DNA from 2 places in the Kitasatospora sp. NPDC053057 genome. Region 2 is predicted to be linked to the other one. Evidence: riboswitches for the same ligand, from Rfam matches in the RefSeq annotation. Region 2 holds a riboswitch; the other holds the start of a gene.
What was found. Region 2 has a riboswitch for cobalamin ahead of ACIG5E_RS09965 (ribonucleoside-diphosphate reductase subunit alpha). Riboswitches for the same ligand answer to the same signal wherever they lie in the genome.

Region 1 (7,282 bases), on a different contig from region 2:
CCTCGGTGCCGGGCGTCAGGGTGCCCCGGTCGGCCCGGACCAGCCGCCGGGTGACGCCCTGCGCGTCGCGGTACAGGATCTCCTCGACCACCGCGTGCCCGTCGTCATCCCACTCGACCGCCCAGCGACCGGGCCGCAGGCTCTCGGGGCGGCGGTTGAAGGTGACCCGGCCGACGCCGAGGCTGTGCACCACCACGGGTCCGGCCTCCTGCGCGGCCGGGCCCGGCCCCACCCCCGGGCTGACCATCCGCTCGGAGGCCCGGCGGCCTATCACCAGGACGGCGGCCCCGGCCCCGACGGCGGCGGCCGCCACGACCGCTGCGGTTCCCCAACGCATTTCGTTCCCCGCTCTGCTCCACGGACCGGACGGTATTCGAGCACCAGTCCACCGGGGCACCGCGCCCCCGGCCACCGGACTGGGCCGTCCGGGGGACGGCCGGGGACGGTCAGACCGGGATGTCGGGGTCGTGGGTGCTGAGGAGGTGCCAGAAGCGGGGGGTGAGGGGTGGGGTGGGGGTGCGGGGCTGGGTGGTGGCGCCCCAGTGGGAGGGGACGTGGTGTTCCTGGTGGAGGACGGGGAGGACGGCGGCGAGGTCGGCTTCCGGGACGGGGACGAGGCGGGCGAGCGGGCGCAGCTGGGGCTGCCAGCGGCCGGCCACGCACTGGCGCAGCAGGCCGTCGAGGGCCTCGCCGCGCCCGGTGGCCGCGACCAGTTCGGTCAGCCGCAGGCCCAGCACCTGGGCGAGGGCGTGGGTCTGGTCCGGGTCACCGTCCCAGTGGCCGGTCAGTTCGGCCTGCCGGTAGGCGGGCAGCGTCACGCCGACCCGCTCGGCGACGGCCTCCTGGCCGAGCTCCCGGGCGAGGCGGTGGTCACGCAGGCTCACCGGGCGGCCGTCCATCAGCTGGGCGGCCGGGCACCAGAGGGCCCTGGCCAGGGCGATGAACTCGGCCTCGCCGGGGCGCAGCTCGCCGTCCTCCCAGGCGAGCACGTGGCCGGGCAGCAGCCGTACGCCGTGCGCGGCCATGCCCTCGGCGACCTGCTCGGGGGTCAGCCCGAGGCCGGCCCGGTGGGCGCGGGCGGCCTCGGGTGAGAACGGCACGGGAGAAGGGGCGGCAGTGGCGGGGGACTTTCTGCGGCGCATGGCACCGAACGGTAGGTGTGGCCCTCGGCCCGTCCCAGTCGCCGAACGCACGAAGTGGAGCTGACGGGCCCTCCCCCGCGCTGGGCGATCGCACAGGGCGGCAACGGCCTCGGGTGTGACCGACCCCTCCTTGACCTCGGTTGACTCCCGGTTCGGCCGCGTGATGGGATCCTGGGGCCAAACGGAGGCATGGAGAGGAAGCCGGTGCGAGTCCGGCGCGGTCCCGCCACTGTCACCGGGGAGCACGCTCGGAATCCCTCCTTGCCCGCCATCGCGCAGGAGGGGCCCATCACGGCGGCCGTCAGAAGCCGCTGGAGGGCCCGGGGGTGCGTCCGACCCGGAAGCCAGGAGACTCTCGCCCCCGGTACGTCGATCCAGGGCGCGGACCCTGAGTGAGGACACCCACGCGATGCAGGCTGCCCCGCCCCGTCGGACTCCGAGCTGCCCGCCGCCGTCGTGCGCCCGCTGACCCGCGCCGCCGCCTTCGCGTTGGGCGCCGTCGCGGGCTACGCCGCCGACGCCCGTTTCGCCGACCCGCGCCGCGGTCACCCGGTCGCCCTGTTCGGCAGCGCCGCCACCCGCCTGGAGCGGCGCGTCTGGCGCGACGACCGTACCGCCGGCGCCGGGTACACGGCGCTGTGCGTGGGCGTGGTCGCGGCCGGCGCGCTGGCGCTGGACCGTACGGTCGGGCGCCGTCCGCTGGGCCGGACCGCGCTGGCGGCCGCCGCGACCTGGACGGTGCTCGGCGGCACCTCGCTGACCCGGGAGGCGCGCACCATCGGCCGCTCCCTGGCCGCGGGTGATCTGACGGCCGCCCGGGAGCGGCTGCCGCACCTGTGCGGGCGGGATCCGAGCGCGCTGGACGGGCAGCAGATCGCCCGGGCGGTGGTCGAGTCGGTGGCCGAGAACACCGCCGACGCCGTGGTGAACGCGCTGACCTGGGGCGCCCTGGCCGGCACCCCGGGACTGCTGGCCTTCCGCGCCGCGAACACCCTGGACGCCATGGTGGGCCACCGCTCGCCCCGCTACGCCCGCTTCGGCTGGGCCTCGGCCCGGCTGGACGACGTCGTGGGCTGGCCGGGCGCCCGGCTCACCGCGCTGCTGACGGTGGCCGCCGCGCCCGAGCCCCGGACCGCCTGGCGGGTCTGGCGCCGGGACGGCTCCGCGCACCCGAGCCCGAACGCGGGCCAGGCCGAGTCGGCCTTCGCGGGCGCGGTGGGCGTGCGGCTGGGCGGGACGCTCCAGTACGGCGAACGGGTGGAGCACCGGCCGGTGCTGGGCGCCGAGTTGCGGCCGGTGACGGTGGACGACATCGAGCGGGCCTGCACGCTGTCGCGGCGGGTGGGCGCGCTGGCGCTGGGTACGACGGTCGCGGGGCACGTCCTGCTGCGTGCTCTTCGTAGGAGGGGCAAAGCATGAGGAACGCACTGCTGGTCGCCGGGACGACCTCGGACGCGGGCAAGAGCGTGGTGACGGCCGGGATCTGCCGTTGGCTGGCCCGCCAGGGCGTGCGGGTCGCGCCGTTCAAGGCGCAGAACATGTCGCTGAACTCCTTCGTCACCGCCGACGGCGCCGAGATCGGCCGCGCCCAGGCGATGCAGGCGCAGGCCGCCCGGGTGGAGCCGGAGGCGGCGATGAACCCGGTGCTGCTGAAGCCCGGCGCGGACGGCCGCAGCCAGGTGGTGCTGCTCGGCCGGCCGGTCGCCGAGGTGGGCGCGCTGGACTACCGCGAGCGCAAGCCCGTCCTGCTGGAGCGCGCCCTGGAGTGCCTGGCGGACCTGCGCCGGCGCTATGACGTGGTGGTGTGCGAGGGCGCCGGTTCGCCCGCCGAGATCAACCTGCGCGACCGGGACATCGCCAACATGGGCCTGGCCACGGCCGCCGCCCTGCCCGTGGTGGTGGTCGGGGACATCGACCGCGGCGGGGTCTTCGCGGCGATGTACGGGACGCTGGCGCTGCTGTCCGCGGAGGACCAGCGGCACGTGGCGGGCTGGTTCGTCAACAAGTTCCGCGGCGACGCCCGGCTGCTCGCACCCGGGCTGGAGATGCTGCGGGAGCTGACCGGCCGTCCGGTGCTGGGCACCCTGCCGATGCTGCCGGGCCTGTGGCTGGACGCCGAGGACTCGCTGGACCTGTCCACGGTGGTGGACCGGGCGGACGGGCCCGGGCCGCTCGGGGCGGACGTGCTGCGGGTGGCCGTGGTGCGCTTCCCCCGGCTGTCCAACTTCACCGACCTGGACGCGCTGGCGCAGGAGCCCGGCGTGCTGGTGCGCTGGGCGACCCGGCCGGAGGAACTGGCCGACGCCGACCTGGTGGTGCTGCCCGGCACCCGGGCCACCGTGGCGGACCTCGCCTGGCTGCGCGAACGCGGCCTGGAGCCGGCGCTGAAGGCGCGCGCGGCGGCCGGGCTGCCGATCCTCGGGGTCTGCGGCGGCTACCAGATGCTGGCGCGCTCGATCGAGGACGAGGTGGAGTCCAAGGCGGGCGTCGTCGACGGGCTGGGACTGCTGCCGACCGACGTCCGCTTCGGCACCGAGAAGGTGCTGGCGCGGCCGGTCGGCGAGGCGTACGGGCAGCGGGTCGAGGGCTACGAGATCCACCACGGGGTGGTTTCCGTCGAGGGCGGGGACGGGTTCATCTCCGATGGCGGTGGGCAGAGCCTCGACGGCTGCCGGCTCGGCTCGGTCTGGGGCACCACCTGGCACGGCGTGCTGGAGAACGACGGCTTCCGCCGCGAACTCCTGCGCGAGGTCGCCGAGTCGGCCGGGCGGGCGTTCGTGCCGGCGCCGGACACCTGCTTCGCCGCGGCGCGCGAGGCCCGGCTGGACCGGCTGGGCGACCTGATCGAGGAGCACGCGGACACCGACGCGCTGTGGAAGCTGATCGAGGGCGGGGTGCCGGCGGCCGGAACGCTGCCGTTCCTCCCGCCCGGGGCACCTGGGAGTGACGCATGAGTGACGTCCGCTATCCGTTCACCGCGGTCGTCGGCATGGCCGACCTGCGGCTCGGGCTGCTGCTGAACGCGGTCTCCCCGGCCGTGGGCGGCGTGCTGGTGCGCGGTGAGAAGGGCACCGCGAAGTCGACCATGGTGCGCGCGCTGGCCGGGCTGCTGCCCTCCATCGCCACCGTGGACGGCTGCCGCTTCGCCTGCGACCCGGCCGCGCCGGACCCGCAGTGCCCGGACGGGCCGCACTCCGCCGCCACCAGCACTGAACGGCCTTCCCAGCTGGTCGAGTTGCCGGTCGGTGTGGCCGAGGACCGGATCGTCGGCTCGCTCGACCTGGAGCGCGCGCTGGCCGAGGGCGTCAAGGCGTACGAGCCCGGCCTGCTGGCCAGGGCGCACCGCGGCGTGCTGTACATCGACGAGGTGAACCTGCTCCAGGACCACGTGGTGGACCTGCTGCTGGACGCCGCCGCGATGGGCCGCTCCTACGTCGAGCGCGAGGGCGTGTCGGTGCGGCACGCGGCGCGGTTCCTGCTGGTCGGCACGATGAACCCGGAGGAGGGCGAGCTGCGGCCGCAGCTACTCGACCGCTTCGGCCTGACCGTCGAGATCGCCGCCACCCGGGACCCGGCCGAGCGCGCCGAGGTGGTCCGGCGCCGGCTCGCGTACGACGCGGACCCGGCCGGCTTCGCGGCGCGGTTCGCGGCGGAGGAGCGGGAGCTCGCCGAACACATCACCGCCGCCCGGGAGTTGCTGTCCAAGGTCGAGCTGACCGATGTGGCGCTGCGTCAGATCACCGCCGTATGCGCGGCGTTCGAGGTGGACGGGCTGCGCGCGGACATCGTGATGGCCCGCACCGCGGTCGCGCTGGCCGCCTGGGCCGGGCGGGTGGAGGTGTTGGAGGAGGACGTCCGCAAGGCCGCCCAGCTGGCTCTGCCGCACCGGCGCCGGCGCAACCCGTTCGACGCTCCGGGGCTGGACGAGGAGCAGTTGGACCGGACGCTGGAGGAGCACGCCCAGCCGGAGGACCCGGAGCCCGAGGGCGACGGGCCGGGTCCGGACGGCGGCGGTGACGGCGATGGCGACGGTCCGGAGGGTGGCGGCCCCGACGGCGGTGGCGCTCCCGAGCCGTTCGACGGCGGCGCCCCGGAGGCGTCCGCCCCCGAGAGCGGCGCTTCGGACGCCGAGCCGCCCGCGCAGCAGCCCGTCCCCGCCCAACACCCCTCCCCCGCCCGGGAGTCGGCGCCGGTCGCGGCCGGCGACCCGTACCGGACCCGGCTGTTCACCGTGCGGGGCACCGGCCACGGCGCGCAGGGCCGCCGCTCCCCCGCCGAGACCACCGGCGGGCACACCGTCCGGGCCCGCCGGCCGCAGGGCACCCTGAGCCGGCTGCACCTGACCGCGACCCTGCAGGCCGCGGCGCCGCACCAGGTGGCGCGCGGGCGGGCCGGCCGGGCGCTGGTGCTGCACAAGGACGACTTCCGCGAACAGGTGCGCCAGGGACGGGAGTCCAACCTCGTCCTGTTCGTGGTGGACGCCTCCGGCTCGATGGCCGCCCGGCAGCGGATGACCGCCGTCAAGGGTGCGGTGCTGTCGCTGCTGATGGACGCCTACCAGCGCCGGGACAAGATCGGCATGATCACCTTCCGGGGCGCGGACGCCGAGCTGGCGCTGCCGCCCACCTCCTCGGTGGAGGTCGGCGCGGCCCGGCTGGAGTCGCTGCCCACCGGCGGGCGGACCCCGCTGGCCGCCGGCCTGCTGCGCGCCCACGAGGTGCTGCGGGTGGAGCGGCTGCGCGACCCGAGCCGGCGCCCGCTGCTGGTCGTGGTGACCGACGGCCGGGCCACCGGCGGGCGGGAGGCGCTCGCCCGCTCGCAGCGCGCGGCCACGCTGTTCGCCGCCCAGGGCACGGCGAGCGTGGTGCTGGACTGCGAGTCCGGACCGGTCCGCCTGGGCCTGGCCCGTACCCTGGCCGGGCTGCTCGGCGGCAGCGCCGTCAGCCTGGACGAGCTGCGCGCGGAGGGCGTGGCCTCGCTCGTCCGGGAGAACCGTGCCGTGAACCGTGCGACCACCACTTCGATGCGAAAGGCGGCCTGACCGACATGCCCAAGGGCGTCCCCGAGAGCGTTCCCGACGACGGCCTGACCACCCGCCAGCGCCGTACCCAGCCGATCACCGCCGTGCACACCGGCCCCGGGAAGGGCAAGTCCACGGCCGCCTTCGGCATGGCGTTGCGGGCCTGGAACCAGGGCTGGTCGGTCGGGGTGTTCCAGTTCGTGAAGTCCGCCAAGTGGAAGGTGGGCGAGGAGAACGCGCTGCGCGTGCTCGGCGCCTCCGGCGAGGGCGGCACCGTCGACTGGCACAAGATGGGCTCCGGCTGGTCCTGGATCCAGCGCTCCGCCGAGCAGGAGATGTCCAGCGAGGAGGCGGCCAAGGAGGGCTGGGAGCAGGTCAAGCGGGACCTCGCGGCCGAGACCTACCGCTTCTACGTGCTGGACGAGTTCACCTACCCGATGCACTGGGGGTGGATCGACCCGGAGGAGGTCGTCTCGGTGCTCAAGGACCGCCCGGGCAGCCAGCACGTCGTCATCACCGGCCGGTACGCGCCCGAGGCGCTGACCGGATTCGCCGACCTGGTCACCGAGATGACCAAGGTCAAGCACCCCATGGACGCCGGCCGCAAGGGCCAGCGCGGCATCGAGTGGTGACCCCTTGAGCAACACCCCCCGCCTCGTCGTCGCCGCGCCGTCCTCCGGCGCCGGCAAGACCACCGTCGCCACCGGCCTGATCGCGGCGCTCGCCGCGCGCGGGCTGGCGGTGTCGCCGCACAAGGTCGGCCCGGACTACATCGACCCGGGCTACCACGCGCTCGCCGCCGGGCGCCCGGGCCGCAACCTGGACGCCTTCATGTGCGGGCCGGAGCGGATCGCCCCGCTGTTCCTGCACGGCGCCGCGGGGGCGGACGTCGCGGTGGTCGAGGGGGTCATGGGCCTGTTCGACGGGGCTTCCGGGCGCGGGGAGTTGGCGTCCACCGCGCACGTCGCCAAGCTGCTGCGGGCGCCCGTGGTGCTGGTCGTGGACGGCTCCTCGCAGTCCCGCTCGGTGGCCGCGCTGGTGCACGGCTTCGCGTCCTGGGACCCGCAGGTGCGGCTGGCCGGGGTGATCCTCAACCGGGTCGCCTCCGACCGGCACGAGC
Region 2 (7,282 bases):
CCTCGGTGGGGCTCCGGTGCTCGAACCGGATCGGGTGGTCACCCCAGACCATCGGGACGACGACGGCGATGCCGAGCACCAGGGTGGGCAGGACGAAGATCGCGGGGCGTTTCACAGGCGTGGTTTCCGATCAGGCCGGCTTGGCGATGACGACGAACTTGTTCTCCTCGCGCTTGAGGAACTTGATCAGTCCCCGCAGGCCGCCCCAGCCCTCCAGGAAGGAGAACACCGGTATGCAGGCCACCACGGCGATCGGCTCCCACCACTTGCGCCGGTGGTTGGCCGAGGCGACCACGTTCAGCCGCAGCCCTTCCCAGTAGGTCCAGATCACGTAGGCGAAGTTGATCGCCCACAGCAGCACCACGGACTGGGTGACCGGCGAGGTGTTCCAGGTGCCGGTGAACCAGGCGACCATCAGCACCAGGCCGACGTGCTGGAGCGGGCCGAGCACCCAACTGACCATGCCCATCCCGATGAAGAGCCGGTACCGCAGCGGGATCGTCTTGTTGAAGCAGAGCGCGACCAGGCCCCAGGCCCAGCGCTCGCGCTGCTTGAGGAAGTCCTTGACGCCGGCCGGCGAGGCGCCGTAGCAGCGGCCGTTGAACCAGTCGCTGCGCCCCGGGTAGCGCTGGCAGAAGTTCAGCGCCATCTGGGCGTCCTCGACGATGGTCTTCGGCCCGAAGTCCCAGCCGATGGTGGCCTCCACCGAGGAGCGCACGATCAGCAGCTCGCCGTGCACGCCGGCGATCGGGGTGCCGGTGCCGGTCATCGCGCGGAAGCGGGCGATGTCGTCGGCCGGGCGGATCGCGTCGGCGAGCCAGGTGAAGGTGGAGACGGCGTTCTCCCGCGGGTACGTCAGGATGCCCTGCGCCATGTGCTTGGCGTCGTCCCCGGCCCGGCGCTGCCGGTTGACGAACTGGGCGACGGCGGCGGCGGTGTCCGGCCCGACGCCGGTGTCGTCGTCCATGTGCAGCACCCAGACGTCGTCCTCGGCCTCGCCCTCCTCGATCCGCAGCTCGTGCGAGTAGTGGTTGGCGCGGGCCTTGAACTTGGTGCCGTTGGCCGTCTCGTACGCCTTAGGCACGGTCACCACCCGGATCAGCGGGTGGCGCTCGGCCAGTTCGTCGATCTTCTCGGCGGCGGCGCAGCCCTCCTCGGTGAGGATGTCCACCCGCATCCACGGGAAGTACGGGGGCAGGTGCTCGACGTACGAGAGCACCGAGCGCTCCAGCGCCGGGTAGGTGTCGTGGCGGCCGATGGTCGGCACCAGCACGATCAGGAAGTCGTCCTCGACCGGCGCCGGCGGGGTCATCCTGTCCACCTGGCGCAGCCGCCGGCGGACCATCAGCACGCCCTGGAAGCCGATCAGCACGCCGAACACCGGCATGCCCCACAGGATGGTGATGGCCCAGCCGAGCGGGGTCGGGTTGGGCACGTACGCCCAGAGCGAGAAGCCGAAGATGATCAGGAAGGCGACGTAGAACGGCAGCACCCGGGGCTTCCACGACATCTGTCGCTCGGCGAGCCGGGCGGCCTCGCGGGACGTGGTGAGCACCGTCCGCACGGGGGCTGTCGATGTCATGGCGGAAGTCGTTCCTCGTCTGGTAGCGGTCCGGCCCCGGGGCGGGGCTCGGGTCCTCGGTGAGTGGTCAGGCCTGCGGCGGGCGGTCCGCCGGCGGTGCGGCGGCCGGCGGCGGCACCACCGGGCCGGGGGCGGCCGGCGGCGGCACCACCGGGCCGGGGGCCGGCTGGCCGGGCGCGGGCGGGGCAGGGGGCCACGGCTGCGGGGCAGGGGCCGGGGCCGGGGCCGGCTGGTACGACGTCGCCGTCTGGGTCGGCTGCTGGGCGTACGGGAGCGGCTGCGGCGGCTGGGGCTGTGCCGGGGGCCAGGCGGAGGGCTGGGGCTGGGGCGCGACCGGCTGCTGCTGCCACCCCGGCTGGGCCGGCGGCTGCTGCGGCCAGGCGGCCTGCGGCTGGGGCTGGGGCTGCACCGGCTGAGGCTGCTGCTGGGCGTACGGCACGGGCGTCGGCGCGGCCGGCACGGTCTGCATGATCGACCAGTGCGGCTCCCCGGCCGCGGCCCCCTCCGGCTGCTCCCGCCACTTGGAGCGGGCCAGCAGCAGGATCAGCGCCGCGGTGACGACCACGCCGAGCGCGAAGGTCGCGAGCTTCAGCCCGCCCTCGGTGGTCCCGGTGAACCACTCCCGCTGCGGCTTGTCCAGCAGCGCGCCGGTCAGGCTGCGCACCCGGTTGTAGCCCTCGACCAGAGCCACGCCCGCCGCCACCCCGAGCGCCCAGTTGCGCCCGCGCAGCAGCAGGATGCCCGCGATCAGGTACAGCAGGCCGTAGTTGAGGCTTCCGGTCTCGGCGTCGACCGAGGTCCCGCCGTAGTAGAAGACGCCCTTGAGGTACGTGGCGAAGCCGACCTGGCCGAAGCAGTTGTAGGCCGCCCAGCCGAGCAGCACCACGCCCCAGCCGATCGCCAGGCCACCGGCCCCACGCATCGGACGCGTCTGTGTCATCCCCTACCCCCGCCCCTTCGGCCCTGTCCCGACCGTCCACCGAGCCCTCGGCATCGCCGCCACAGGATGCCACACGGCGCAACGGACCCGGAATCCAGCCCGTTCAACCGATCCCGCACGGATCTTCCCGGACCTCCCCGGACCTCCCCGGACCTCGGCCGGTCTCAGCGGACGTGCAGTCCGCCCCAGTCGATGGTCCCGCCGGACGAGCCGGAGCCGCCGGTGATCGCCAACGGGCTGTGGTAGGTGGCGTTGACGTCCGCGACGGAGTTGCGCGGCTGGTCCGGGGCCAGGTTGTTGGCGGTGAGCGACTGCCCCCAGACCGTCCAGATCGTCCACGGCGTGCGCCGAAGGGTGTCCGGCTGGCGGGAGTTGACGGGTACGGCGAAGGACTCGGCCAGCATCCGCGGCTTGTCGTAGGCGGCGAGCCCGTCGTAGTAGCGCTTGGTCCACACCTCGCCGGTGCCGATCGGGTGCGCCGGGCTGCCGCTGTAGTCGTCCACCCCGACCACGTCGACGTACTGGGCGCCCGGGTAGTAGTCCCACGGGTCCACGCCCGGGGCGCCGTCCCAGGACACCGGCGTCCAGACGAACAGCAGGTTGTGCAGGCCCCTGGTCTCCACCAGGTACTTGTAGGTGATCTTCCACAGCGCCTGGTAGTCGGCCGGCTTCTGGCCCGCCCACCAGAACCGGCTGGAGCAGTCCTGGACGTTCATCTCGTGGTACGGGCGCAGCAGCACCGGCACGTCGTGGGCGGCCAGGTACTCCAGGTGGTCGGCCAGGTAGGACAGGTCGGTGATCAGCGCGCGGTACTCGGGGGTGCCGTCCGCGGCGTCCACCACCCGGCCGAACCAGCCCGGGTCCTTGGCCGCCGGGGAGTTCGAACAGAGCACCCGGTCGAAGGACTTGACGTCCGATCCGGGGTAGGGCTCGTGGAAGGACATGCCGACGATCCCGGCCGGGGCGCCGCCGTTGTCGGGCAGGTCGGTGCTGCTGCCGTCGCAGTTCTGCTGGACGCCGGAGCTGTCGTAGGTGCCGTCGTCGGCACGCGGGTGGCCGGACCAGACGTCGGCCATCAGGTCGACGGCGTCGTCGGTGTACTGCCAGCCGGTCCGGCAGGTGGGCCAGCGGCCGGCCGAGTACGAGCGCGGGTTGCCGACGCCCCAGGCGTTCTGGCCGTAGCCGGGGCCGAGGTCGGTCTCCAGGAAGCCGGGCAGCCGGCCGGTGATGTCGGCGGCCTTCTTGTAGTAGTAGCCGACCTGCTTGGTGCCCCGGTAGTCGCCGTACTCGGGGTTGTTGCGCTCGTTGTGCGCCTCGACGTGCTGGCCGATCACCGTGCCGCCGCTCTGCCCGGTGCGGGCCTGGGCCTCCAGGTCGGTGAGGAACTGGTCGACGGCGCGGGCGTTCGGCGAGGCCTTCGGGTCCCGGGCGAGCAGGTCCCGGCCCACGTCCGGCGGCAGGGTGCGCCCGGGGGCGCCGACCGACACCGGTACCCGCACGGGCTCGCCGACGTCGGCCCGGTCGTCCCGGTCCAGCAGCGCGAAGGTGCCCGCGAGGACCACGACCCCGGCCGCGGCCAGGACGGCCGACTTGCCGCGCAGGGCACTGGGCAGGGCCACGACCGCTCCTCCGGTTGCTCGCCGGTACCGACCCCCACGGACGCAACCGGAACACGCGTACGAATGACTCCGATGAGAGCCTGCCACACTCCCCCGGTCCCGGCGAACGGATCCGCCGGCACCGGGGTGTCATGGCCGGTCAGCCGACCGGCGTGCCCTGCGAACCGGGCGTGGCGGAGCCCGCCGCCTTGGCCCGCTGGAGCAGCTGGCCCTTCACGTGATCGGCGAAGCCGGAGGCCGCCGCCGTCGCGGTGGCGTCGGGGGCGTTGCCGCCCTTCGCCGAGCCCTCGACGGTGAAGTAGGCGTACCGGCCCAGGCTGCTGTGCGTGCCGGTGCAGCCGGGGTTGGCGCAGAACGCCGGGGCGCCGGGGGCGGGAAGGCCCTTGAGCTGGCCGGCGTAGTTCTTCGTCGCGGTCTCGGCCTGGATCTTGTGGTCGAAGACCGCGACGCCGACGGTCACCGCGCTGTCCCCGGAGACGTACGTCGCCCGGAGCACCTTCTGGCAGCCCTGGTCGCCGAGGATCTTGCCGAGCCCGCCGGTGGTGGAGTTGCCGTCCCAGCAGGGCTGGTCCAGCGAGACCACGGTCCGGTTCCAGGTCGCGCCGTTCACCGTCACCTGCATCGCGGAGAACAGCGCCCCCGCGTCCTGCGGCGCCGGATCGGTGGCGGCCTCCCAGATCGGCTTCGACGGGTCGTCCGTCTGACCTCCCGGGGTCGAACTCGCGCTCGACGGGCCGGGGGTCGGCTTGTTGGAGGCGGTGGTGACCGGGCCGCCGCCGACCTTCTTCGGGTCGTCCTTCTTGCCGAACAGCAGCACGCCGCCCGCGGCCGCGCCGCCCACCAGGACGACGGCGGCCACGATGCCGATGACCTTCATCCGGCGCTTGCGCTTGCCCGCGGCCTCGTTGCGGTCCGCCAGCGCCGCCCAGTCCGGCTCGACGCGCTGCGGCGGCACGGGCTGCTGGGGCGCCTGCTGCTGCCACTGCGGCTGAGGGGCCATCGGCTGCACCGGCTGCGGCTGCGCGACCGGCTGCGGCTGCGGCTGCGCGACCGGCTGCGGCTGAGGCTGCGGCACCGGCGGGACGGGCTGCGAAAGCGGCTGCGCAGACGGCGCCACCGGCCCGTACGAGGCCGGCGGCGGGCCGAAGCCGCCGCTCGGCGGCGGCACCGGGCCTGGCACCGCCGGCTGCTGATTCTGTGTGCCCCCCGGCCCGGCGGGAGGCGTTCCCTGCGGCCCGTGCCCAGGTACGCCGGTTCCGTCGCTCATGCGCCCAGATCGTAGGGCATCCCCCTGACCGCCGATCCGCCCGGTGACCATTCCGCATCGAAACCAGGACGACCGGCGCGCGGATCCGGCCCGCCCGGCGCGCCGGCCCGACCCGCCCGAGGCGCGATGACGACCCGCCCGAGGCGCGGATCCCGGCCCCGGACGGGCACGAACCGCCCCCTGCCCCGGCACCGCCGGTCATCGCACCAATACACCGCGCCGCACTACATGTGGTGTCGCATCACTGAGACACCACTACATGTATGCTCACTCCTGCTGTCGATGCAGGGGAACCCGGTGGGAGTCCGGGACTGCCCCGCAGCGGTGTGCGGGCGGCTCCAGCAGCCGTGTCCGCGAGTCCGAGTACCTGCCGACAGCGTGCGCCACGGCCCTCCCGCAGAGGCCGCGCCGGCACTCAGCACCACCCCTCCGGGCCTCGCGGGCGGGCCGGGGAGACGCCTCGCGCGACGGCTTTTTTGCGTTCGCGCCGTGCTCCCCTGCCCAGATCGGCCCGGGTGACCCCGATCACGCCGCCGATCGCCGCCAGGAGAGAGCGCCTTGACCACCGCTGCCTCAGCCACCCTGCCCGCCCAGGGCTCCGGTACCGCCTTCACCGACCCGACGGTCTCCGACCCCGGGGGCGCGCTGCTGCGGCTGCTCACCGACCGCAGCGCCGACCTCACCGAGGTCGACCCCGGCCATGTCGCCGCCGCCGCGCTGCGCGGCCGCCACGCCGGCTCGGACTTCGCCGAGCTGCGCGGGCTGGCCGTGGACGCCGCCGCGTCGATGATCGCCGAGGACCCCCAGTACTCGAAGCTCGCGGCCCGCCTGCTCGCCCTGGAGATCGTCGACGAGGCGAACAGCCAGGGCTCGGTCACCTTCTCCGCCTCGATCGCCGTCGGCCACGCCGAGGGCCTGATCGGCGACACCACCGCGGCCTTCGTCACCAAGCACGCCGCCGCCCTCGACGCCCTGATCGACACCCAGGGCGACGACCGCTTCGAGTACTTCGGCCTGCGCACCGTGCAGTCCCGCTACCTGCTGCGCCACCCGATCACCCGCAAGGTCATCGAGACCCCGCAGCACTTCCTGCTCCGCGTCGCCTGCGGCCTGGCGGTCGGCGACTCCGAGCAGTCGGTGCGCGAGGTGGCCGAGCTGTACGGCCTGATGAGCCGCCTGGAGTACCTGACCTCCTCGCCGACGCTCTTCAACTCCGGCACCCGGCACCCGCAGATGTCCAGCTGCTACCTGCTCGACTCGCCGCTGGACAACCTGGACTCGATCTACAACCGCTACGCGCAGATCGCCCGCCTCTCCAAGCACGCCGGCGGCATCGGCCTGTCCTACTCGCGCATCCGCTCGCGCGGCAGCCTGATCCGCGGCACCAACGGCAAGTCCAACGGCATCGTCCCGTTCCTGCGCACCCTCGACTCCTCGGTCGCCGCCGTCAACCAGGGCGGCCGCCGCAAGGGCGCGGCCTGCGTCTACCTGGAGACCTGGCACGCGGACATCGAGGAGTTCCTGGAGCTGCGCGACAACACCGGTGAGGAGGCGCGCCGCACCCACAACCTCAACCTGGCCCACTGGATCCCGGACGAGTTCATGCGCCGGGTCAACGCCAACGCCGACTGGTCGCTGTTCTCCCCGGCCGACGTGCCCGAGCTGGTCGACCTGTGGGGCGAGGAGTTCGACGAGGCCTACCGCAAGGCCGAGCTGGCCGGCAAGGCCGTCCGCACCATCCCGGCGCAGACCCTCTACGCCCGCATGATGCGCACCCTCGCGCAGACCGGCAACGGCTGGATGACCTTCAAGGACGCCTCCAACCGCGCCGCCAACCAGACCGCGCTGCCGGGCCGCACGGTGCACTCCTCCAA

Region 1: it holds a riboswitch for cobalamin, as region 2 does, so the genes downstream of both, ACIG5E_RS23010 (cobalamin biosynthesis protein) here and ACIG5E_RS09965 (ribonucleoside-diphosphate reductase subunit alpha) in region 2, are expected to answer to the same signal.

Annotation. Positions count from the first base shown of each region.
Region 1 covers NZ_JBITZP010000022.1:9,963-17,244, forward strand. The annotation lists gene ACIG5E_RS23000 (alpha/beta hydrolase family protein) at 1-337, opposite strand, end outside; gene ACIG5E_RS23005 (transcriptional regulator) at 447-1,100, opposite strand; cobalamin riboswitch at 1,336-1,497, shown strand; gene ACIG5E_RS23010 (cobalamin biosynthesis protein) at 1,599-2,561, shown strand; gene ACIG5E_RS23015 (cobyric acid synthase) at 2,558-4,096, shown strand; gene ACIG5E_RS23020 (putative cobaltochelatase) at 4,093-6,183, shown strand; gene cobO (cob(I)yrinic acid a,c-diamide adenosyltransferase) at 6,189-6,794, shown strand; gene ACIG5E_RS23030 (cobyrinate a,c-diamide synthase) at 6,799-7,282, shown strand, end outside.
Region 2 covers NZ_JBITZP010000006.1:236,646-243,927, forward strand. The annotation lists gene ACIG5E_RS09940 (glycoside hydrolase family 113) at 1-115, opposite strand, end outside; gene ACIG5E_RS09945 (glycosyltransferase family 2 protein) at 131-1,582, opposite strand; gene ACIG5E_RS09950 (hypothetical protein) at 1,650-2,522, opposite strand; gene ACIG5E_RS09955 (glycoside hydrolase family 26 protein) at 2,687-4,141, opposite strand; gene ACIG5E_RS09960 (hypothetical protein) at 4,281-5,216, opposite strand; cobalamin riboswitch at 5,655-5,798, shown strand; gene ACIG5E_RS09965 (ribonucleoside-diphosphate reductase subunit alpha) at 5,991-7,282, shown strand, end outside.